DNA from 3 places in the Kitasatospora sp. NPDC048715 genome. Region 2 is predicted to be linked to each of the others. Evidence: riboswitches for the same ligand, from Rfam matches in the RefSeq annotation. Region 2 holds a riboswitch; each other region holds the start of a gene.

Region 1 (8,102 bases), on a different contig from region 2:
CAGGCCGTCGACGGAGGCGTACGGGGACGGGGAGGTGTCGGTGGGCAGGTACTTGAAGCCGCCACCGGGCTTGAACTGCTGGGCGACGAGGAAGTCGACCGGGGTCTTGCCGGTGCCGCTGGTGAAGTCGGTGCCCTGGGGGTTGATGCCGCAGGCGTTGAGGCCGGACACGGCCCAGCCGTTGGAGTCGGTGTTGACGCCGAACATGGCGTTGAAGGCGCCGGAGGAGGCGAGCTTGCCCTTGAGGAAGTTCTTCGCGGCCACGATCGCGGCGTCGGTGCCCGGGACGCCGCCGACACACAGGGAGGCCATGGCGGCACCGGTCATGTCGATGTCGCTGCCCTGGGCGAGCGCGGTCGGGTCGCCGGCGGCCTTGCTGTAGTTCCAGCCGCCGTCGTTGTGCTGGTTGGCGCGCACGGTCGCGACCGAGGCGTTCAGCAGGGACTGCGGGACGCGTTGTCCGCCGCTCCGGGTCTTGGCGCCGCCGAGGGCGAGCAGGCCGAAGACGGTCCCGTTGAAGTTCGCGGACGGGCCGTAGTAGCCGGGTTCGGCGGTCTGCCAGTAGGCGGCGAGGTCGGCCACGAGGTTGCGGCCCGGGCCGATCCGCGCGGGGTCGATGCCGGCCGCGTAGGAGTTGAGGATGCCACGCTCGTAGTCGGTGACGACCGGCGAGGTGCTCGGCCAACTGCTCGCGGCGAGCTGGTTGCGGTAGACCAGGCGCGCGTTCTTGCTCGTGTCACCGCCAGGGGCGACATCGGCCGCGGCGGTGCCGGCGGCGGCGAGCGCGCTGAAGGCCCACTCGTTGGAGAGCCCGCCGCCGGTGACGTAACTGCCGTCGGCGGCCTGGAGGGACTTGAGGTACGTGACGCCGGTGGTCCTGGAGGTGGCTATCTGGCTCGGCGAGGCGGTGGCGTGCGCAGGGACGGCCGACATCAGGAGGGCGCAGGCGGCCATCGAGACGGTCGCCGCGGAAGCGAGGCGTGAGGAGACGAAGCGCGAGTGCGCGGGAACGGACACGGAACGGGCTCCTTGGGGTGACGGGCGCGCCGGTCCTGCCCCGGGACCCCAGCGCTCGTCCGAGAGCGCGGTGGTACGGGGCGGCGGCCGCCCGGATCGCGTGGGCGGGCTGGTGCTGGTGCTGCACGACCGCGCGGGCATTCGGGCTCGGGGCCGGTGCAACCACCGCCCCACACCGCTGCGCGTCAGCTCCGGATTCGCACCGGATTCCCCCGCTCGGCCACCGCGGACGTTACCGCACCCGTGAACGGATCTACGAGGTGGCGAAAGTGACATGACGACTCGTTGACGACGACTCCGAGCACATGGTGTGATGAACCGCTTTTTAGTCCTCGGCAGTCAGGGGAAGCCGGTCCGATTCCGGCGCTGACCCGCAACCGTAGACCCGCCCGCAAGGGCCGGTGAGCCGGAATGCCTGCGCCGGGGCCTTGTTCATGAGTACATGCGTCGTCGTGGACTACGACGCGGTCGCGACGGCGCCCCGTGCCGGGGAGAGCCGTCGGCTGCGCCGTGGGACCCCGACGACCGATCGGGGAGTCGCCGGTGAGGGTCAGCAGCAGTCCTACGCGTCACAGAAGCAGAGAACTGGGCTCGCTTCTGATCACCACGGCCGTCGCAGTGGCCGCGGGAGGAACCGTCCTGCTGGGCCACCCCGGCTCCGCGGCAGCCGATCCGATCGAGCAGTGCACGGCGACGACGGGCGCGATCGTCGCCGTCGACTTCAGCCACTGGGGCGGCGGGGTCGTCCGGGGCTGTGACGCCCACCCGACGACGGGGATGAACCTGCTGCACAACGCGGGATTCACCACGACCGGCACCGAGCACGACGGGCCCGCCTTCATCTGCCGACTCGGCACCGGGACCTTCAACGGCGGTGTCCAGTACCCGACTCCGGCCGAGGAGCCGTGCGTCAACACCCCGCAGGCCACCGCGTACTGGTCGTACTGGATCGCCGCACCCGGCCAACAGACCTGGTCCTACAGCCGGTTCGGCGCCGGCACGCAGCAGCCCAAGCCCGGCGAGGTCGAGGCCTGGGTGTACGGCGGCACCGACATCGGGGGCACCAGCGGGGCGCCGGACTTCACCCCGGACTCGGTCCGCGCGAAGAACGGTGGCTCCTCGGCGTCCCCTTCGCCTTCCTCGTCCCCCTCCGCGAGCGCCTCGCCGTCCGCCACGTCCCCGGGGACGCCGAGCCCCACCGGCACGCCGTCCCCCATCGGTGATCCGGCCGCCGCGGCCGCCTGGCTGGCCGGTCAGCTCGTCGGCGGCGACCACATGGAGAACTGGGCCGCCCCGGGGCCGGACTACCCCCGGACCGCCCTCACCGCCGTCGCACTCGCCGCCGCCGGAACGCAGGACCCGGCACTGCGCAAGGTGGTCGGCTTCCTCGCCGACCACATCGATGCCTTCCTGTACCCCGACGGCCCCGCCGGCGCACCCGACACCAGAGCCGCCGCCCTGCTGGCCCTCGTCGCCGAGAGCACCGGCCGCGACCCCCGCACCTTCGGCGGGCGGGACCCGCTTGCCGCGCTCACCGACCACGTCTGCACGGCAGCCGGGGAGAACGGGAAGTGCACCGCCGCCGGGGACTTCCTCGGCGCGGCCTCGCCCTGGGTCCAGTCCCTCGGGGTCATCGCGCTCCAGCGCGCCGGCATCACCCCACCCGCCCCGGCACTCGCCCGGTTCACGGTCCTCCAGTGCGACGACGGCGGCATGGCCGGCTCGATGATCGTCGCGGGTGACCACTGCGAGTCCGACCCGCTCACCACCGCGATCGCCGTCCTCGCCCTGCGCACGGCCCCCGGCTACGAGGCGGCCGCCGAGAAGGCCGCCGACCGGCTCGCGGCGAGCCAGCAGCCCGACGGCTCCCTCCTTCCCTACGCCGGCGCCCCCGGCGACACCACCAGCACCGCGAGCGCCGCCCAGGCCTTCCGGGCCACCGGCCAGGGCGCCCGACAGGCCGCCGCCACCGCCTGGCTCGCCGCCCGGCAGGGCAAGGACGGCGGCTTCGGCCCCGACGAGTCGACCACCGACCCGGACGCCGCCGCCACCGAACAGGCCATCCTGGCCCTGACCGACACCGACCTCACCAGCGTCCGGCACAACCCGGACGGCGCCACCACCCCGCCGACCACGCCGACCACGCCGACCACCACGCCCCCGACCACGCCCGCCGGGAGGAAGCCCGACGCCGCGAAGGGGAGCGCCTACCTCACCGACCCGGCCCGGCTGATCGACGGTCACTACTACGAGGGGTTCCCGGCCTTCGCCGACTTCGGCCTGACCATCGACGGCGCCTACGCCCTGGCCGCCACCGGCACCGACGACGCCGCGCTGCGCCGGATCGTCGACTTCCTGGACCAGCAGGGCAAGGACGCGAGCGAGCGCACCGTCAACGACTGGACGGCCATCGGCACCGAGTACGCCGGCGGCGGGTCCATCGGCAAGGAGGCGCTGCTCGCCGAGGTCGTGGGCCGCGACCCGCGCGCCTTCGGCGGCCACGACCTGATCGCCGCCCTCGCCGCGCTGGTGTGCACCAAGGCCGACGCGGACACCGGCTGCGCCGCCCCCGGCAACTACGTCTACGCGACCTCGGTGTTCTCCCAGGCGCTCGCCGTCATGGCCCAGCTCCGGGCCGGCGACGCCGCCGGCGCAGCCCCTGCGATCGCCTACCTGAAGGGCCTGCAGCACCCGGACGGCTCCTGGCCGAGCCTGATCCCGGCCACCGGCGACTCGGATGTGGACAGTACGGCGATGGCCGTCATGGCCCTGGCCCTGGTTCCGGGCGACGAGGCGGCGCAGGCGGTCGACAGGGGGACCACCTGGCTGGCCGCGCGGCAGCTTCCCGACGGCGGATTCCCCGGCGCGGCCGGAGACTCCACCAACTCGGCCGCGCTCGCGATCCAGGGCATGACGCTCCGTCGGTCGATCCACGGTGCGCAGATCGCCAAGGCGCTCGACTTCCTCGCCGGGCAGCAGAACGGCGACGGCGGGTTCAACGTCGCCTCGGGCGGCCAGCAGGGCTCGGACGTCCGTGCCTCCACACAGGTGCTCGGCGGGGCCACGGGGATCTCCTTCGGCACGCTGAGCCGCAACCTCGGAGGTACGCCGACGCCGACTCCCACGGGGACGCCGACCGGCACGCCCACGGGGACTCCCACGGGGACACCGACCGGCACGCCCACGGGCACCGCGACCGCGACCGGTACGCCGACCCCGACGGGCACCGGCACGCGGACCGCGACGACGTCCCCGACCTCCGTCGCGCCCGGTCCCGGTGACGGCTCGACCACCCGTCCGTCCGACGCCCCGCTCGCCGGTGGCCCGGTCGGCGGTGGTGTTCCCATCAGTGCCGGTGCCGGTGCCGGTGCCGGGCGGTCCGGTACCGGCGGCCTTGCGGCCACGGGGAGCGAAGCACTCGCACTGACGGGGGCCGCCGGTCTGCTGACCGTGCTCGGCGCCGCGGCCGTCCTGGCCGCCCGCCGTCGCACCGCCTCGGGCCCGGGGCGTCACCGGTGATCCGGCGCTTCGGCCGGCTGCCGGGCGCAGCCGCCACGACGCTGGCCGTCGCGTTCGGGGGTGTTGCCGTGGGCACCGCCCCGGCGTCCGCGGCGCCGTTGCCGATGGACCAGTGCACCACCACCTCCGGTGTCGTGCTCGCCGTGGACTTCAGCAAGTGGGGCGGTCCGCTGCTGCGCTCCTGCGGCACCACTCCCACCACCGGCTACACCCTGCTCAACCAGGGCGGCTGGAAGACCACCGGCACCGGCCACGACGGCCCGGCCTTCATCTGCCGGATCGGCTACAGCGGGTTCCAGGGCGGCAAGCAGTACCCGACCCCGGACCAGGAGAAGTGCGTCCTGACGCCCCCGGCCACCGCCTACTGGTCGTACTGGCACGCCGACCCGGGCCAGAACACCTGGTCGTACAGCCAGCTCGGCGCGATGCTCTACCAGCCGAAGCCGGGCAGCGTCGACCTGTGGATCTTCGGCGGCACCGACATCGAGGGCACCGAGGGCCGCCCGACCTTCTCGCCCGACAGTGTCCGGGCGCACGACTCCAGCCCCGGTGGGCAGCCGGCCGACCCGGGCCAGGGCACCGCGGGCGGCTCCGGCGGTGCCTCGGGCGGTTCCGGCAGCGGGTCGACGAGTGGCGGTGCCGGGACGACCGGCGGCAGCGGTTCCGGCAGCGGCTCCGGCGGGTCCACCGGCACGACCGGTGGCTCCGGGACCGGTCGGGCCCCGGCTCCCACCAAGCCCCCGGCGGGCGGAGCCCGTCCGCCCGCGCCCGGCACGCCCCCCGGCACGGCCGGCACCCCCGAGGACGGCATCACCCCGCCGGGTGCGCCCGAGTCGACGCCGGTACCCGCGACACCGGTACCGGTCGAGCCGCTCACCGCGCTGCCCACGGACACGCCGAGCGACCGGCCGACGGAGCAGCCCGCCGTGGCCGCGCCGACGCCCGCCCCCGCCGTACCCGGCGGAGTGGTGAACGCCGACCCGGTGGCCGACGCCCCGCACGACTCCGGCTCGATGGTCCCCGCCGTGGTCGGGGTCGTCCTCGTCGTGGTGCTCGGGGCGGCCACCGTGATCGCGGCGCGGCTGCGCCGCCGACGGGCCGAGTGATCCGGTGACCATGCTCGACAAGGCCGTCGCCGGCTCTTCCCCGCAGTCCGTCCCCGGGCGGGCGGCGGGGAGCGGGCGCGCCCCGCGGAACCTGCACCCGCTGGCCTGGTGGGCCTGGGCGCTCGCCCTGGCGACGGCGGCCAGCCGCACCACCAACCCGCTGCTGCTCCTGCTCGTCCTCGCCGTGCTCGGCTATGTGGTGACGGCCCGCCGCAGCGAAGCCCCGTGGGCGCGCGGCTTCGGCTACTACCTGTGGGTGGCCCTGACCGTGGTGGCGATCCGGGTGGTCTTCCGCTGCGTCTTCGCCACCGGCATCACCCCGCACGACCACCTGCTCTTCTCCCTGCCGCACATCCCCACCCCCGCCTGGTACGCGGGCATCCGGATCGGCGGCCCGGTCTCCCTGGAGGCCACGGTCTCGGCGGCCTTCGACGGGCTGCGGCTGGCCTGCCTGATCTGCTGCATCGGGGCGGCCAACACCCTGGCCAACCCCAAGCGGGCGCTGCGGGTCCTGCCGGGTGCGCTGTACGAGTTGGGCGTCGCCGTGACGGTGTCGCTGAGCGTCGCGCCGCAGCTGGTGCAGAGCGTCCAACGCGTCGCCCGGGCCCGGCGGTTGCGCGCCGGGCAACGCAAGGGCGTTCGCGCCCTGCGCGGCATCGTGGTGCCGGTCCTGGAGGATGCGCTGGAGCGCTCGCTCAGCCTGGCCGCCGCCATGGACTCGCGCGGCTACGGGCGCTCCGGCACGGCCTCGCGCCGCTCCCGCCGGCTCACCGGCGCGCTGATGCTGCTCGGCATGTGCGGCCTGTGCGCCGGAGTGTACGGGCTGCTGGACGGCACGGCGCCCGCCGCACTGGGCCTGCCGGCCTTCCTGGCGGGCGCCGTGCTGTGCGTGGCCGGCCTGCTGCTCGGCGGGCGGCGCGTCCGGCGCACCACCTACCGCCCGGACCGCTGGCGGGCCGCCGAGTGGGCGGTCGCCGGGTGCGGGGTGACCGCCGCCGTACTGCTGTTCGCCACCGTCGGCTACGACGCCACCGACCTGAACCCCTCGCTCTACCCGCTGACCTGGCCGGCCCTGCCGCTCGTCCCGGTCCTCGCCCTGCTGCTGGCGGGCGCCGCGGGGATCGTCTCCCCACCGCCGGGCCGAACACCCGCAGCCTCCGCCCGACTCCCACCAGGACCGACCGCTCGCACACCGAGGTGACCACGTGATCCGATTCGACCAGGTCGGCGTGGTGTACGACGGCGCGACGACGCCCGTCCTGCGCGACGTCGACCTCCACATCCCGGAGGGCGAGCTCTGCCTGGTGGTCGGCCGCACCGGCGCCGGCAAGTCCACTCTGCTCGGCGCCGTCAACGGCCTCGTGCCGCACTTCACCGGCGGCACCCTGCGCGGGCGCGTAACCGTGGACGGCCGCGACACCGCCCACCACCCGCCACGTGAACTCGCCGACGTGGTCGGCGTGGTCGGGCAGGATCCACTGGCCGGCTTCACCACCGACACGGTGGAGGAGGAACTGGCCTACGTCATGGAGCAGTTGGCGATCCCGCCGGAGGTCATGCGCAAGCGCGTCGAGGAGACCCTCGACCTGCTCGGCCTGGCCGAGCTGCGCCACCGCGCCCTGCACGAGCTCTCCGGCGGGCAGCAGCAGCGTGTCGCCATCGGCTCCGTCCTCACCGCACACCCCCGGGTGCTGGTGCTGGACGAGCCGACCTCCGCCCTGGACCCGACGGCCGCCGAGGAGGTGCTGGCCGCGATCACCCGGCTGGTGCACGACCTCGGCGTGACCGTCCTGTTGGCCGAGCACCGGCTGGAGCGGGTGGTCCAGTACGCCGACCGGGTCGCCTACCTGCCCGGTGACGGGACGGTCGTGCACGGGCCGCCGGCGGAGGTCTTCCGGGACACCGCGATCGCGCCGCCCGTGGTCGACCTCGGCCGGCTCGCGGGCTGGCAGCCGTTGCCGCTGTCCGTCCGGGACGCCCGCCGCGCCGCCGTGTCCCTGCGCGAGCGGCTCACCGACGTGCCCGTTCCTCCGCCGCGCCGGGCAGCGGTGGCGGGGGAACGGGTGCTGGACGCCCGGGGGGTGGTCGTCCGGTACGGTCCGGTGGCCGCCGTCCGGGACGTCGACCTGGCGCTGCGCGCGGGCGAGGTCACCGCGCTGATGGGCCGCAACGGCTCCGGCAAGTCCTCGCTGCTGTGGGCCCTGCAGGGCTCCGGGCCCCGCCAGCGCGGCAGTGTGGAGGTCACCGGCACGGCGGGCGGGAAGGCCGAGGACCCCAAGCGCCTGCCCGCGGCCCGGGCCCGGCAGCTGGTCGGACTCGTCCCGCAGACCCCCACCGACCTGCTCTACCTGGAAACGGTCGCCCAGGAACTCGCCCAGAGCGACCTCGAAGCCGACCGCGGGGGCGGGCCGACCGCACGGCGGATCCTCGACCGCCTCGCCCCCGGGATCCCGGACGACA
Region 2 (8,102 bases):
CCCGGCCCTTGCGCTCGACCAGGATCGTCTCGTAGCCGGTCACTTGCCGTCCTTCCTGAGGGTGTTGATGATCGCCGAGAAGTCCAGGCCGATACCGTCGGCCGCGGCGAAGTCTGCGTACAACTGCGCTGCCCGGCGGCCGAGTTCGGTGGAAAGGCCGGCAGCCTCCGCGGCCCCGGCAGCGAGTCCGAGGTCCTTGGCCATCAGGGCGGCCGCGAACCCGGCGGCATAGTCGCGATTGGCCGGACTGGTCGGCACCGGACCGGGGACGGGGCAGTTGGTGGTCAGCGCCCAGCACTGCCCGGAGGCGGTGGAGGCGACATCGTAGAGCGCCTGGTGGCTCAGCCCCAGGCTCTCCCCGAGGACAAAGGCCTCGCTGACCGCGATCATCGAGACACCGAGGATCATGTTGTTGCAGATCTTGGCGGCCTGCCCGGCACCGGCCGGACCGCAGTGCACCACCTTCCGGCCCATCGCCTCCAGCACCGGTCGCGCCGCCTCGAAGTCCGGCTCCTCGGCGCCGACCATGAAGGTGAGGCTCGCGGCCGTCGCACCGACCACTCCGCCGGAGACCGGCGCGTCCACCGAACCGTGTCCCGCGTTCACGGCCTGCTCGTGCGCCGCCCGCGCGTCCGCGACGTCGATCGTGGAGCAGTCCACGAACAGCGTTCCCGGGCGTGCGGCGGGCAGCAGTTCCGCGTAGGCGGCCAGCACGTGCCGACCGGCAGGCAGCATGCTGATGACGACGTCGGCCTCCCGCACCGCCTCGACCGCGGACTTCGCCGCACGGACGCCGGCTTCCCGCGCCCGCCGCACTGCTTCCGGAGCGAGGTCGTAACCGACAACCCGGTGTCCGGCCTTGACCAGGTTGGCGGCCATCGGGCCGCCCATGTTGCCGAGTCCGACGAATCCGATCGTGTGGGTCACCAGCGCTCCAGGGGTGTGGTGGCGGCGAGGCCGAGTTCGCGCTCGCCGAGCGGGGCGAAGTAGCGGGCCACGACGGCGGGTTCGACGGCGCTCAGCGCGGCCGGGCTCCACCGCGGTGCACGGTCCTTGTCGATCACCTGGGCCCGGATGCCCTCGGCGAGGTCCGGCGTGGCGAGCGCCGCGCAGGAGACCCGGTACTCCTGGTCCAGCACCGCCTCCAGCGGGCCGAGGGCCCGGGCCCGGCGCAGCGCGGCCAGGGTGGCCTTCACCGCGGTCGGGGAGTTGGCGGCGATCCGGTCCGCGGCCTTCTTCGCCTCTGGTTCGCCGCTGCCGCGGAGGCGGTCGAGGATCTCCTCCACGGTGCCGGCCGCGTAACAGTGGTCGATCCAGTCGCGCTGCCCGTCCAACAACCCGGCCGGCACGGGCTGGACGTGCCGTTCCAGGGCGTCGTGCACGGGCAGTTCGGCCAGGTCGTCCAGCAGCGCCGGGAGCCGTTCGGAAGGGACGAAGTGGTCGGAGAGACCGCAGAGCAGGGCGTCCGCGGCGCCGACGGAGCCGGCCGTCAGGGCCAGGTGGGTGCCGAGTTCGCCGGGGGCGAGGGCGAGCAGGTAGGTGCCGCCGACGTCGGGGACGAAGCCGATCCCGGCCTCCGGCAGCGCGACGCGAGTGGTCTCCGTCACGATCCGGACGCTGCCGTGGGCGGAGACGCCGACGCCGCCGCCCATGACGATGCCGTTCATCAGCGCGACGTACGGCTTGGGGTATCGGGCGATCCGGGCGTTGAGGCGGTATTCGTCCCGCCAGAACTCCTCGACGGCGCCCGGATCTCCCCCGGTGGCGGCGCGGTGGATGGCCACGATGTCGCCGCCCGCGCAGAACGCCCGTTCGCCGGCCCCGCTGATGACGACGGTCCCGACCTGCTCGTCGTTCTCCCAAGTGTCGAGGGCTTCGGAGATCCTCCGCACCATGCCGTGGGTGAGGGCGTTCAGGGCTGCAGGACGGTTGAGGACGATCAGGCCGGCCCGGCCCTCGCGCTCGGTGAGGACCTCCTCGACGGTGTCCTCGGTCATCATGCGGCTCCCGTCAGGCCGCGGGCGACGATGACGCGCATGATCTCGTTGGTCCCTTCCAGGATCTGGTGCACCCGCAGGTCGCGGACGATCTTTTCGATGCCGTACTCGGCCAGGTAGCCGTAGCCGCCGTGCAACTGGAGGGCGGCATTGGCGACTTCGAAGCCGGTGTCGGTGGCGTACCGCTTGGCCATCGCGCACAGCTCCGGCGCCCGGGGATCGACCCGGTCCAGCGCGGCGGCGGCCCGCCAGAGCAGCGACCTTGCCGCCTCCAGCTCGGTGGCCATGTCGGCGAGCCGGAACTGCAGCGCCTGGGCGTGCAGCAGCCGGGCGCCGAAGGCCTCCCGGTCGGCCAGGTAACGGGTGGCGCGTTCCAGAGCGTCCTGCGCGCCGCCGAGCGAGCAGGCGGCGATGCCGAGCCGGCCACCGTTCAGCCCGTTCATGGCGATCCGGAAGCCCTCGCCCTCGCCGCCGAGCAGGCGGTCGGCGGGCAGCCGGACGCCGTCCAGTACGACCTGGCGGGTGGGCTGGGCGTTCCAGCCCATCTTCTTCTCGTTCGGACCGAAGGAGACCCCCGCGTCGTCCCGTTCGACGACGAACGCGGAGACCCCGGCGGCGCCCGGGCCGCCGGTGCGGGCCATCACCACGTACACCCGGGCTGTGCCCGCGCCGGAGATGAACTGCTTGACGCCGTCGAGGATCCAGTGGTCTCCGTCGCGTCGGGCCCGGGTGGTCAGCGCCGCGGCGTCCGAACCCGCGCCGGGCTCGGTGAGGCAGTAACTGGCGGGCGTCGCCATGGCGCTGAGCCCCGGCAGCCACCGGGCTCGCTGGGCGTCGTCGCCGTAGCGGTCGATCATCCAGGCGACCATGTTGTGGATGGACAGGTAGGCGGCGATCGACGGGCAGCCGGTGGCCAGGGCCTCGAAGACGAGCACGCCGTCGACCCGGGTGAGCCCGGAGCCGCCCGCGTCCTCACGGACGTAGACGCCGGCCAGGCCGACCTCGGCCGCTTTGCGCAGCACGTCCACCGGGAAGTGCTTGGTCTGGTCCCACTCGACCGCGTTCGGAGCGAGGTGCTCGCGGGCGAAGGCCAGCGTGGTCTCCGCGATGGTGAGCTGGTCCTCGGTGAGGTCGTGCACGGCGCTCATCCCATCGTCGGCATGGTGAAGCTCGCGCCCTCCTTGACCCCGGAGGGCCAGCGCGAGGTGACGGTGCGGGTGCGGGTGTAGAAGCGGATCGAGTCCGGCCCGTGCTGGTTGAGGTCGCCGAAGGCGGAGCGCTTCCAGCCGCCGAAGGTGTGGTAGGCGATCGGCACCGGGATCGGCACGTTGACGCCGACCATGCCGGTGTTCACCCGGCGGGCGAAGTCCCGGGCGGTGTCGCCGTCCCGGGTGTAGATGGCCACGCCGTTGCCGAACTCGTGCTCGCTGGGCAGCCGCAGCGCCTCCTCGTAGTCGGCGGCGCGGACCACGGTGAGCACCGGGCCGAAGATCTCCTCGCGGTAGACGCGCATGTCCGGGGTCACCCGGTCGAACAGCGAGGCGCCGAGGAAGAAGCCCTGCTCGTGCCCGTCAAGGCGGAACTCCCGCCCGTCGACGACGAGTTCGGCGCCCTCCCGGACCCCGACGTCCAGATGGCCGCGCACCCGCTCCAGCGCGTCGGCGCCGACCAGCGGGCCGAAGTCGGACGCCGGGTCGTCCGAGCGGCCGACCTTCAGCGCGGCGATCCGCTCGACCAGCTTGGCCACCAGCGCGTCCGCGGTCTCCTCCCCCACCGGGACGGCCACCGAGATCGCCATGCAGCGCTCCCCGGCCGAACCGTAGCCGGCGCCGATCAGCGCGTCGGCGGCCTGGTCGAGGTCGGCGTCCGGCATCACGATCATGTGGTTCTTCGCGCCGCCGAAGCACTGCGCCCGCTTGCCGTGGGCGGCGGCCGTCGCGTAGACGTACTGGGCGATCGGGGTGGAGCCGACGAAGCCGACGGCCCGCACCCGCTCATCCTCCAGCAGGGTGTCCACCGCCTCCTTTCCGCCGTTGACCACGTTGAGCACGCCCGGCGGCAGCCCGGCCTCCAGGAACAGCTCGGCGAGCCGCAGCGGCACCGACGGGTCCCGCTCGGAGGGCTTGAGCACGAAGGCGTTCCCGCAGGCCAGCGCGGGCGCGGCCTTCCACAGCGGGATCATCGCCGGGAAGTTGAACGGCGTGATGCCGGCGACCACGCCGAGCGGCTGGCGCATCGAGTAGACGTCGATGCCGGTGCCGGCGTTGTCGGTGAACTCGCCCTTCAACAGGTGCGGGATCCCGGCGGCGAACTCCACGACCTCCAGGCCGCGTTGGAGATCGCCGTGGGCGTCGGCCACTGTCTTGCCGTGCTCGGCGGAGAGCAGCCGGGCCAGCTCCTCCTTCTCCTGCTCGACCAGCTGCAGGAAGCGCAGCAGCACCCGCGCCCGCCGCTGCGGGTTCCAGGCCGCCCACTCGGGCTGGGCCTGGGCGGCGTCGGCGATCACCGCCTCGACCTCGGCCCGGTCGGCCAGCGGCACCCGGGCCTGCACCCGGCCGGTGTTGGGGTCGAAGACGTCGCCGTAGCGGCCGGACGTCCCGGCGACGCGCTTGCCGCCGACGAAGTGGGTCAGTTCGCGGACCATCGGTTCCTTCTCTCGTCACAGGTGGGGAGAGGAGGAATGGAGAGCACACCGCCCACGCCGCGGGGCTCGGGCGTACGGTGGTACGCCGACGCCTCGCGACAGGCGGTGATTGACGAACCGTCAGAGCAGGTTGGCCCCGGCGGTCGGCAGCACGGCAGCGGAACGGGAACAGCGGCCCGGAGTCATGCGTGTCGTCTCCATCCTCGTGGAAAACACGGATCACCCGCGGCCGGTATCCTGACTCCCGGATCCACGCCCGCCCCTGGCCTTCCCGGCTGGCTGCCAGTGGCCGTCACATGCGAGGACGAACTCCCCGGTCACAGTGGCGGGACCGTGCCGGACTCACACCGGCTTCCCTGACACCGCGGACCTGCCGTCGACCATATAGTTGGACGTCCTAGTAAGTCCAGAGAGCCGGGCCGACGGCACCCACGAAATCCCACCTCGCCCCATCGGATCCGTTCCGGCCCGAGGTCCCGCCCTCCCGCCGAGACCGTCAGGCCCTCGCTCCCGGTGTGCGACGCCGCTCACGGCTCAGCGACATCACAGGCCGCAGGGCACACCCGCGCGGGAATCGTCCCGATGAAAAGCAGCCGAGAACTCGAAGGCTGCGGAGTGCCCGTCTCGCGGTCATCAGCGACGGGGCCGGTGCCGTCCGGGAGCGGCGGCTTCCGGACGGCACCGGCCCCGTGGGGGCCAGGAGGGCTACCAGCGGCGGCGCGACGGCGGTGGGTTGAGCTTGGCGGCGAGGGCCGAGAGGAAGGTGGGGAGCTTGTCGACCATGGCCTTGGGGACCGGGGTGGTCTGGACGCCGCCCCGCTGGACGTCCTCGACGAGGAGGGTGTAGGTGCCGTTCTCCTCGACGAGTTCGGCGGCGAAGAGCAGGGTTCGGGTTGAGGTTTCCATCGGGGTCCTAGGCTTGGGTGTCGTTGAGCCAGGCGGTCCACGCCGCGGTGGCCCGCTGCTCGTCGGCGTCCTCGGCGAACAGGTGGTGGCCCAGCCAGATCGGCACGTTCCAGGTGCTGCCGTTGAAGAACCGGTAGAGCGCGTCCGGGCCGCGCAGGCCGACGAACTCGGGGCTGAGCCAGTCCACGACCACCTCCTCCGGGCCTCCGTCCCTGCCGGGGACGAGAAGTGGGAAGCGGTCGCCGACGGCCGCGTCGTCGGCGAGGCCGAGGCGGCGGCGCAGGGCGGCGAAGTCGGCCGGGTCGGCGGTGGGTTCGGGGCGCTGGGCCCTGGCGTAGACGGCGGGGCGGCCGGCGAAGTGGCGCAGGTACTCGGCGAGGCCGTGCTGGTAGAAGTCGACGTGCTTCTCGGCCGCGTCCGACTTCCTGTCCCAGACCTCGTCCCAGACGCCCTTGTGCACCCAGTGGATTCCCATCCGCAGGTGACTCGTTCCGCCGTCCACCGGCTCGATCCAGTAGCTGAGCGTGTTGGAGAACTCGTCGCCGAGGGCCGCCCGGACGGCGAAGTGCCGCGGCGGCTCCCACGCCACGACGGTGGAGTCGCCCCGGGTGGCCTTTCCGCCGACGCGCGGCTCGATCTCCATCGGGTACAGCCAGCCGAGGTTGCCCGCGCCGGTGGCGACCGCGGCCCAGACCTGTTCCGGCGTGGCGGGCAGGTCCTGTTCCCGGCGGACCTCGAACTCTCGGGCCATGGGCGGTACTCCTTCGTCGTCGTTCATGGTCAGTGGGTGAGCGGCAGAGCGCACAGCCGCCGTTGCAGCGGGTTGGGCCGCCAGTCCAGCGCCGCCTCGTCGGCCATCCGCAGTTCGGGCAGCCGGCGCACCAGCGTGCCGATCGCCACCTCCGCCTGGAGCTTGGCCAGCGGGCCGCCGAGGCAGAAGTGCGGCCCGTGGCCGAAGCTCAGGTGCCGGTTGCCGGGGCGGGTCAGGTCGAGCCGGTCGGGGGCCTCGAAGCGCTCGGGATCGCGGTTGGTCGCACCGAGGAACAGGTACACCAGCTCACCCTCCCGCAGTGTCCGTCCGCCGATCTCCAGGTCCTCCGCGACGACCCGGACGATCGCCTGGGTCACCGTGTCGTAGCGGGCGAGTTCCTCGACGGCGCCCCGGATCAGCGTCGGGTCCGCGCGCAGCCGGGCCAGTTGGTCCGGGTGGCGCAGCAGGGCGAGGACGCCGTTGCCGATCAGGTGGGTGGTGGTCTCGTCGCCGGCGGTGATCAGGACGAAGCAGGTGGACAGCAGTTCGGAGTCGGTGAGCCGGTCGTCCTGAGCCTGGGTGGCGACCAGGGCGCTGATCAGGTCGTCGCCCGGGTCCGCCCGGCGCAGGCGGACGAGCCGGGCGAGGTACTCCTCGTACTGCCCGATCGCCTCCTCGGACTTGTCGATGTCCTCGCCCAGCCGGCCGAAGCGGCGGAACCAGGTCTTGACCTGCGGCCGGTCCTCGTCCGGAATGCCGAAGAGCTCGCAGACGACGGACATCGGCAGCGGGGCTGCGACCGCCTCGATCAGGTCCATGGTCGGCCCCGCCGCGACGGCCTCGTCGATGAGCCGGTCGACGATGCGCTGGACGCCGTCGCGCAGGGCTTCGACGCGCCGGGCGGTGAAGGCCCGGTTGGCCAGCTTGCGCAGCCGGGCGTGGTCCGGCGGGTCGGTGTTGGTCATCACCCGGCCGAGCCGGTCGGTGAGCCGGCTGAAGGCCTTCATGTCGCCGCCGAGCGCACCGTAGGCGCGGGTCATCCGGTCGCGGTCGTTGGACAGCCGCAGGTCGCTCAGGGCCGCCTCGACGTCGGCGTACCGGGTGAGGTACCAGATGCCCTGGGCGCTGCGGTGGACGGGGCTCTCGCGCCGCATGCGGGCGTAGAACGGGTACGGGTCCCGCCGGGCCTCGGGGGTGAGCAGGTCCGCGGCGAAGTCGTGGGGCGGGACGAGGGCGTGGGGCGGGGCGAGGCCCGCCGCGGGGCGGGCCTCGTCCGTGGTGTCGGTCGGGTTCACTGCGGGCCGCACTACCGCTGGGTGTCCATGGCGTCGGCGAGGCTCCTGGGCCGCATGTCGGTCCAGGACTTCTCGACGTACTCCAGGCAGGCGGCGTTGGTGTCGGGGCCGTGGACGACGGTCCAGCCGTCGGGGACGTCCGCGAACTGCGGCCAGAGCGAGTGCTGGTTCTCGTCGTTGACGAGCACGAGGAAGGTGCCGTCCTGGTCGTCGAAGGGGTTGGTCATGGGTCAGTCCTCCTGGTGGGAAAGGGTGGTGGTGCCGTCGGTGTCGCCGACGGCCTCGGTGATCCTGGCGGCCAGGACCGGTCCGATCTGGGCCAGTGAGCCGGCTTGGGTCATCCGGTCGTGCCGGGTGGTGATCCGGTGCGATTCGATCCGGCCGGTGACGTACGCGCGCCAGGTCTCGGGCCCGGCGTTGTCCTCGGCCCGGTCGATCGTGGAGTTGAAGAGCAGCAGGTCTCCGTCGAAGCCGCCGGGGACGAAGTCGACCGCCAGCTTCGCGTTGTT
Region 3 (5,712 bases), on a different contig from region 2:
GCCGAGGCCGCTGTACGACCAGGGGCCGCCGTGCTGGGCGTGCCAGTACGACCAGTAGGCGCTGCCGGTGGGGTTGGTGCAGGTTGTCGGCAGGCTGTTGACGGTGCAGACGAAACCCGGGAAGCGCGGGTGGAAGGCGTAGCTGAATCCGGCGCCGGTCAGCGCGGCCAGGCCGCTGGCCGGGTCGCCGAGCGCGCAGCCGGTCTGGATGCCGCCGCCGACAGCGGCGAAGTCGACCACGACCGTGACGCCGGTGGTCCCGCCGCAAGCGGCGGCCCGAGCCTGCGGGGCCTGGACGGCGGAGACGCCGAGCAGACCGGCGGTGAGGGCGGCGGCCGCGGCGATCGAGCCGAGCGTACGGCGGACCGGGCGCGCCGGAGTGAGGGTGTCGCTCATCGGTGAACTCCTCCTGGTGTCGGGCGTGTTCAGTACGCGGCCGGGGCCGGGCAGGCCAGGGTGGGCGCGTCCGGGCGGGCCCCGGCCGCGGAGAGCGTGGCGAGCGGGGTGCCGGCGAGGCCGAGGACGGCCTGTGCGGTGGCCCGGGCGCCGTTGCCCGCGTTGAAGCCGGAGGCGTCGTAGGCGACCGCACCGCGCACGGCAGGGTCGGCCGAGCAGCCCTGCTGGAACTTCACCAGCCGGCTCCAGCCCTTGAGGCCGGCGCCGAAGCGCCCGCCGGCCAGCAGCGCCTGGGTGGCGAGGCCGGTGGTGTTGGCGTTGGACGTGGTCGCCCCGGCGGCCGCGAACCCGCCGTCGGCGTTCTGGTGCGCGGCCAGCCAGCCGAGGCCCGCGTTCGCCTTGGCGGTGCGGCCGGTGGCGGCGAGGGCCTGGACGGCGAGCGCGGTGGCGTCCGGGTCGCCGGTGCAGGTCGCCTGGCCGAAGGAGACGGGGAAGCCGCCGTCCGCGCACTGGCTGTTGGCGAGGTAGTCCACGGCCGCCGCCGGGGCGTCACCGGGCGTGCGGTGCAGGGCGATCAGGGCCAGCGACTGGCCGAAGGCGTTGCTGTAGTCGCCCCACTGGGAGCGGTCCGAGAAGCGGCCCTCGGCGGTCTGGAGCGAGCGCAGCCGGGCCGGCAGATCGACGCCACCGAAGGACGCCGCGTTCCCGCCGCGCACCTCGACGGCGAGCAGCAGCTTGGCCGTCGCGCCCGCGTAGGCCTCGGTGGTGCCGTCGCCGAGGTAGCCGCCGATGACCTCGGGCTTCGCCAGCCAGGCGGTGGCCTTCGCGGCGGCCTCGTCGGAGCCGTGCGAGGCCGCGAAGGCCAGCACGGCGTCGATGGTCAGGCCCTGGTCGGGGTAGGCGGTGCCGTTGAACACGGACTCGAAGTGGTCACCGTCGACGAGCTGCCGGGCCAGCCAACCGCCGGCGGCGGCGTCGGGACGGACCGTCGGCGACGAGGTCGCGGCGGCGGGAGCGGCATGGGCGGTGGCCGCCGCCGGGAACAGGGTGGCGAGGGCGAGGACGGGTATCGCGAGCGGGCCTAGGGAGCGGCGAACGGCGGGCATGGGCTGCCTTTCCGGGCCCGCGCGCAGGGGCCCGGAAGGCGTCGGCGAGCGCCGAGGGGCCAGCGGGCTCCGGCCCGCAGACCACGACGGGAGGAGGGGTGACACACCTCCGCCGACGGGTACTCGGGCTCGCCGCCGACGCGGGGTCGGCGGCCTACCGTTGCGGGTCAGCGCCGGATTCGAACCGGACTTCCCCCATCGGCGGAGTCACAACATGACGGCCCATCATGGCGATGCCCCGAACAGCGGGTCAAGAGACCCCGGGCCCGAATCCCCCGTTGAACAGTGGCCTCGTCATCACCGAGCCGAGGCCGACGAGGCCGACGAGGCCGGCCAGGCCGACGACCTGATCACCACCGACGACGGGGCCGTCCGGTTCGCAGTGAGGCTCGCCCTTGGTCCAGGCCTCATGACGCTTGAGCGGGGTGGGTAAGGGTGTGCCAGGCGCTGTAGCCGCCGAGGAGGTCGGAGACCTCGGCGTGACCGTGGTGGCGCAGCAGGCTGGCGGCGATGGAGGAGCGGTGGCCGCTGGCGCAGTGGACGACGAGGGGGCGGTCGGTGGGGATCTCGTCGAGGCGGCCCGGGAGTTCGGTCAGGGGGATGTGCAGGGATCCTTCGATGGAGCCGGTTTCGCGCTCACCGCAGGTGCGCACGTCCAGGACGGTGGGGGGCTGCGCGTCGGTGAGGGCGGTACGGAGCTGGTCGGCGGTGAGGCGGCCGGCGGGGGCGACCTCGTCGGCGAGGGCGGGCAGGGCGTTGCCGGGGTTGCGCAGGTAACCGGCGATGCGGTCGAAGCCGATGCGGGCGAGGCGGGTGACGACCTCGCCCTCGCGGTCCTGCGGGGCGATGATCGCGATGCTGCTGTCGGGGGTGAGGACGGTGCCGGCCTGTTCGGCGAAGCGGCCGTCGACGGGGACGTTGATGGCGCCGCGGATGTGTCCCGCGCCGAAGTCCTGGGGGCTGCGGGCGTCGAGGACGACGGCGCCCGCGTTACGGGCCTCCTTGAAGCCCTCGGGGCACAGCGGGCGGGCTGCGTTCGCGGGATCGAGCAGCGGGCGGTCCTGCCGGTTGAGGGCGGCGTCGTGGCCGAAGTAGGCGGGGGCGGTGGACTGGCCGGCGGTGACGATGCGGACGAAGGTGTCCTGGTCCATGGGCCGGCAGGCGTAGTTGGTCAGTCGCTGCGCCCCGATGGTGGACTGGCGGTCGGCGGAGAGGTTCTTGCCGCAGGCCGAGCCGGCACCGTGGGCGGGGAAGACGAGGGTCTCGTCGGGCAGAGCGAGCAGCTTGCGGTGGACGCTGTCGTAGAGCATCGCGCCGAGTTCGGCGGCGGTGACGCCGGCCGAGGCGAGCAGGTCGGGGCGGCCGACATCGCCGATGAACAGCGCGTCGCCGGTGAGCACACCGTACGGGACGGTGTCGTCGGGCTGCTCGAAGACCAGGATGCTGATCGACTCGGGCGTGTGGCCGGGGGTTTCGAGGACCTGGACGGTGACGTCGCCGAGTTCGATCCGCTCACCGTCGGTGAGCTTGCGGATGGGGTACTCGGTCTCGGCGCGGTGACCGTAGCCGATCCAGGCGCCGGTGCGGGCGGCGAGTTCGAGGTGGCCGGCCAGGAAGTCGGCGTGGAAGTGGGTGTTGATGACGCCGACGACGGTCAGGCCACGCGACATGGCGTCGGCGAGGTACTCGTCGACGTCCCGGCGGGGGTCGACGATCACGGCCCGGCCGGTGCGTTCGTCGGCGATCAGGTAGGAGGCCTGGGAGAGGCAGTCGAGGTAGTACTGGCTGAAGATCACGGGGTTGTCTCCTCCGGGTCGGGCCTCGGCCTTCTCCTGGTCGGCGAAGCCGGATTCCTGGGCGCCACAGCGCCATCGTGATACCCCCCTCGGTATATTTGCGAGCATACGGCTTCGGGAGCCGATACGGGCGGGGGTATGTCCGAACGATTTCGATAATACCCCCGGGGGTACTATGGTGAAGCCATCGAGGGGGCCGGCCACCGCCGCCGAGCCGATACGGGCGGGGCCGAGGACGCACCGGCCACGCCGCCGTACCGGGCCACCGGGCCCGTACGGACGCCCGCGCCGCCCCCGACCTGCCGGACCACTGCGGTCCGGTCTGCACCACTGGAGACACCGCATGCCTTTGCTGCCGCGCGCCCACGGGTCCGCTCCCCACGAACACCGCGCCCACGGACACCGCACCCCCGGGCGGACCACCCCCGCCGAGGCCCACGAGCTCGCCCGCACCGGCGCCGCCGTGCTGCTCGACGTCCGGGAGGCCGCCGAGTACGCCGCCGGGCACGCCCCCGGCGCGCTGCACCAGCCGCTGATCGGCCTGGTCGCCGGTGTCCCGCTGCCGCCCGCGGCGGCCGGCCGGACCGTGCTGGCGATCTGCCGCTCCGGCCACCGCTCCCAGCGCGCCGCGGAGTTGCTCGCCCAGCGCGGCGTCGAGGTGCTGAACGTGGCCGGCGGCATGAACGCCTGGGCCCTGTCCGGGCTCCCGGTCACCACGCCCGACGGAAGCGCCGGGCACGTGATATGACCACGCTGCTCCTGGCACTCGCCGCCGGCGCGGTGGTCGGGCTCGCCCTGGGCGGGCTGGGCGGCGGCGGCAGCATGCTCGCCGTACCCGCCCTGGTCTACCTGCTGGGCTTCAGCCCGGCGCTGGCCACGACGGCCAGCCTGGTGATCGTCGCCGCGACCTCCCTGACCGGCCTGATCGCCCACGCCCGGGCGGGCCGGGTCCGCTGGCGCACCGGCGCCCTGTTCGCCGCCGCCGGACTGCCCCTCGCCGCGGCCGCCGGGGCGCTGTCCGCCCACCTGCCGGGCGCGCTGCTGACCGGCGCCTTCGCGGTACTGGCGGCGCTCGCGGCCTTCCGGATGCTGAGGCCGCCCAAGGCCGAGGCGCAGGAACGTTCCGCCGCAGGACTCGGCCGCTCCACGGCCGCGGGCGCCGGACTCGGCGCCGTCACCGGACTGCTCGGCGTCGGCGGCGGCTTCCTCGCCGTACCGGCCCTGGTCTCGGTGCTCGCCTTCACCATGGCCGAGGCGGTCGGCACCAGCCTGCTGGTCATCACCGCCAACTCGCTCGCCGCCCTGCTGCCCCGCCTGGGCGCGACCGGCGCGATCGACTGGGCCGTGGCCGCCCCCTTCACCGGAGCCGCGATCCTCGGCGCCTGGGACGGCAAACGGCTGGCCGACAAGCTCAGCGGGCGCACCCTGCGGAAGGCCTTCGCCGTCGCCCTGCTCGCCGTCGCCGCGCTGATGCTGATCACCACGCTCGCCTGATTCACCACGCCGGGCCGATCAGCACGCCGGCCTGATTCAGCACGCTGCGCCGATCAGCACGCCGGGCCGACCACCGCGACGGGCCGACGCCCAGCCCCCGACCCCCCAACCCCCAGCCACACCCCCTTCCGGAGAGGACCCCACCCCCCATGACCACGCCGCTGACCGTCGAGCAGCTCCAGCCCCGCCTCGGGCAGCTCACCCTCATCGACGTCCGCTCCCCCGGCGAGTACGCCGCGGGCCACATCCCCGGCGCCCTCAACGTCCCGCTCGACCAGCTGGACCGCGCCCTGCCCACGCTGCGCGAGGCCGCCGCGCACGGCGAGATCGCCGTCGTCTGCGCCGCCGGGCCGCGCGCCGACAACGCGTGCCGCCAGCTGTCCGACGCCGGCATCCCGACCCTCACCCTGACCGGCGGCACCAACGCCTGGGCCGATGCCGGCCGACCGCTGGACCAGGTGGCCGGCGCCCGCCGGGTGTGGGCGCTGGACCGCCAGGTCCGCCTGGTGGCCGGCTCGCTGGTGCTGGCCGGGGTGCTGATCGACCTCGCCCTGCCGGGCGCCCGCTGGGTCTCCGCGGCCGTCGGCGGCGGGCTGGCCTTCTCCGCGCTGACCAACACCTGCGCGATGGGATCGATGCTCTCCAGGCTCCCGTACAACCGGCCCCGCCCCGGCACGCCGAGCCTGGACGAGACGCTCGCCACCCTGAAGCGCTGAACCCCGTCCCAGGACGTGAAGGCTCCCGCCCACCCCCGTCGGGCGGGAGCCTTCACCATTCGTCCCGGTCACCTCCCGGAAGCCCTTACCGCACATCCCGTTGACGCGACCGAAACAACCATGTGAAATGTCACCCATCACATGCGATGCATCATAGCTCGGCTTTCCCATCTGATTTGAACGTTCCAACGCGACCACCCACCG

Evidence for each region. Region 2 has a riboswitch for cobalamin ahead of ACGFSC_RS24550 (CoA-acylating methylmalonate-semialdehyde dehydrogenase). Riboswitches for the same ligand answer to the same signal wherever they lie in the genome.
Region 1: linked by a shared signal. The riboswitch ahead of ACGFSC_RS06520 (prenyltransferase/squalene oxidase repeat-containing protein) and the one ahead of ACGFSC_RS24550 (CoA-acylating methylmalonate-semialdehyde dehydrogenase) in region 2 are both predicted to bind cobalamin.
Region 3: linked by a shared signal. The riboswitch ahead of ACGFSC_RS06505 (prenyltransferase/squalene oxidase repeat-containing protein) and the one ahead of ACGFSC_RS24550 (CoA-acylating methylmalonate-semialdehyde dehydrogenase) in region 2 are both predicted to bind cobalamin.

Annotation. Positions count from the first base shown of each region.
Region 1 covers NZ_JBICVH010000002.1:638,157-646,258, forward strand. Annotated here, with positions in the region: gene ACGFSC_RS06515 (hypothetical protein) at 1-954, opposite strand, end outside; cobalamin riboswitch at 1,153-1,230, opposite strand; cobalamin riboswitch at 1,314-1,455, shown strand; gene ACGFSC_RS06520 (prenyltransferase/squalene oxidase repeat-containing protein) at 1,636-4,536, shown strand; gene ACGFSC_RS06525 (hypothetical protein) at 4,605-5,642, shown strand; gene ACGFSC_RS06530 (CbiQ family ECF transporter T component) at 5,653-6,843, shown strand; gene ACGFSC_RS06535 (ATP-binding cassette domain-containing protein) at 6,848-8,102, shown strand, end outside.
Region 2 covers NZ_JBICVH010000013.1:203,958-212,059, forward strand. Annotated here, with positions in the region: gene ACGFSC_RS24530 (enoyl-CoA hydratase) at 1-43, opposite strand, end outside; gene mmsB (3-hydroxyisobutyrate dehydrogenase) at 40-927, opposite strand; gene ACGFSC_RS24540 (enoyl-CoA hydratase/isomerase family protein) at 924-1,997, opposite strand; gene ACGFSC_RS24545 (acyl-CoA dehydrogenase family protein) at 1,997-3,145, opposite strand; gene ACGFSC_RS24550 (CoA-acylating methylmalonate-semialdehyde dehydrogenase) at 3,142-4,641, opposite strand; cobalamin riboswitch at 4,851-5,041, opposite strand; gene ACGFSC_RS24555 (hypothetical protein) at 5,347-5,547, opposite strand; gene ACGFSC_RS24560 (SRPBCC domain-containing protein) at 5,555-6,298, opposite strand; gene ACGFSC_RS24565 (cytochrome P450) at 6,328-7,593, opposite strand; gene ACGFSC_RS24570 (MbtH family protein) at 7,605-7,820, opposite strand; gene ACGFSC_RS24575 (non-ribosomal peptide synthase/polyketide synthase) at 7,824-8,102, opposite strand, start outside.
Region 3 covers NZ_JBICVH010000002.1:631,765-637,476, reverse strand. Annotated here, with positions in the region: gene ACGFSC_RS06510 (flagellar hook-length control protein FliK) at 1-396, opposite strand, end outside; gene ACGFSC_RS06505 (prenyltransferase/squalene oxidase repeat-containing protein) at 426-1,502, opposite strand; cobalamin riboswitch at 1,599-1,720, opposite strand; gene ACGFSC_RS06500 (MBL fold metallo-hydrolase) at 1,910-3,298, opposite strand; gene ACGFSC_RS06495 (rhodanese-like domain-containing protein) at 3,642-4,046, shown strand; gene ACGFSC_RS06490 (sulfite exporter TauE/SafE family protein) at 4,043-4,792, shown strand; gene ACGFSC_RS06485 (rhodanese-like domain-containing protein) at 4,942-5,508, shown strand.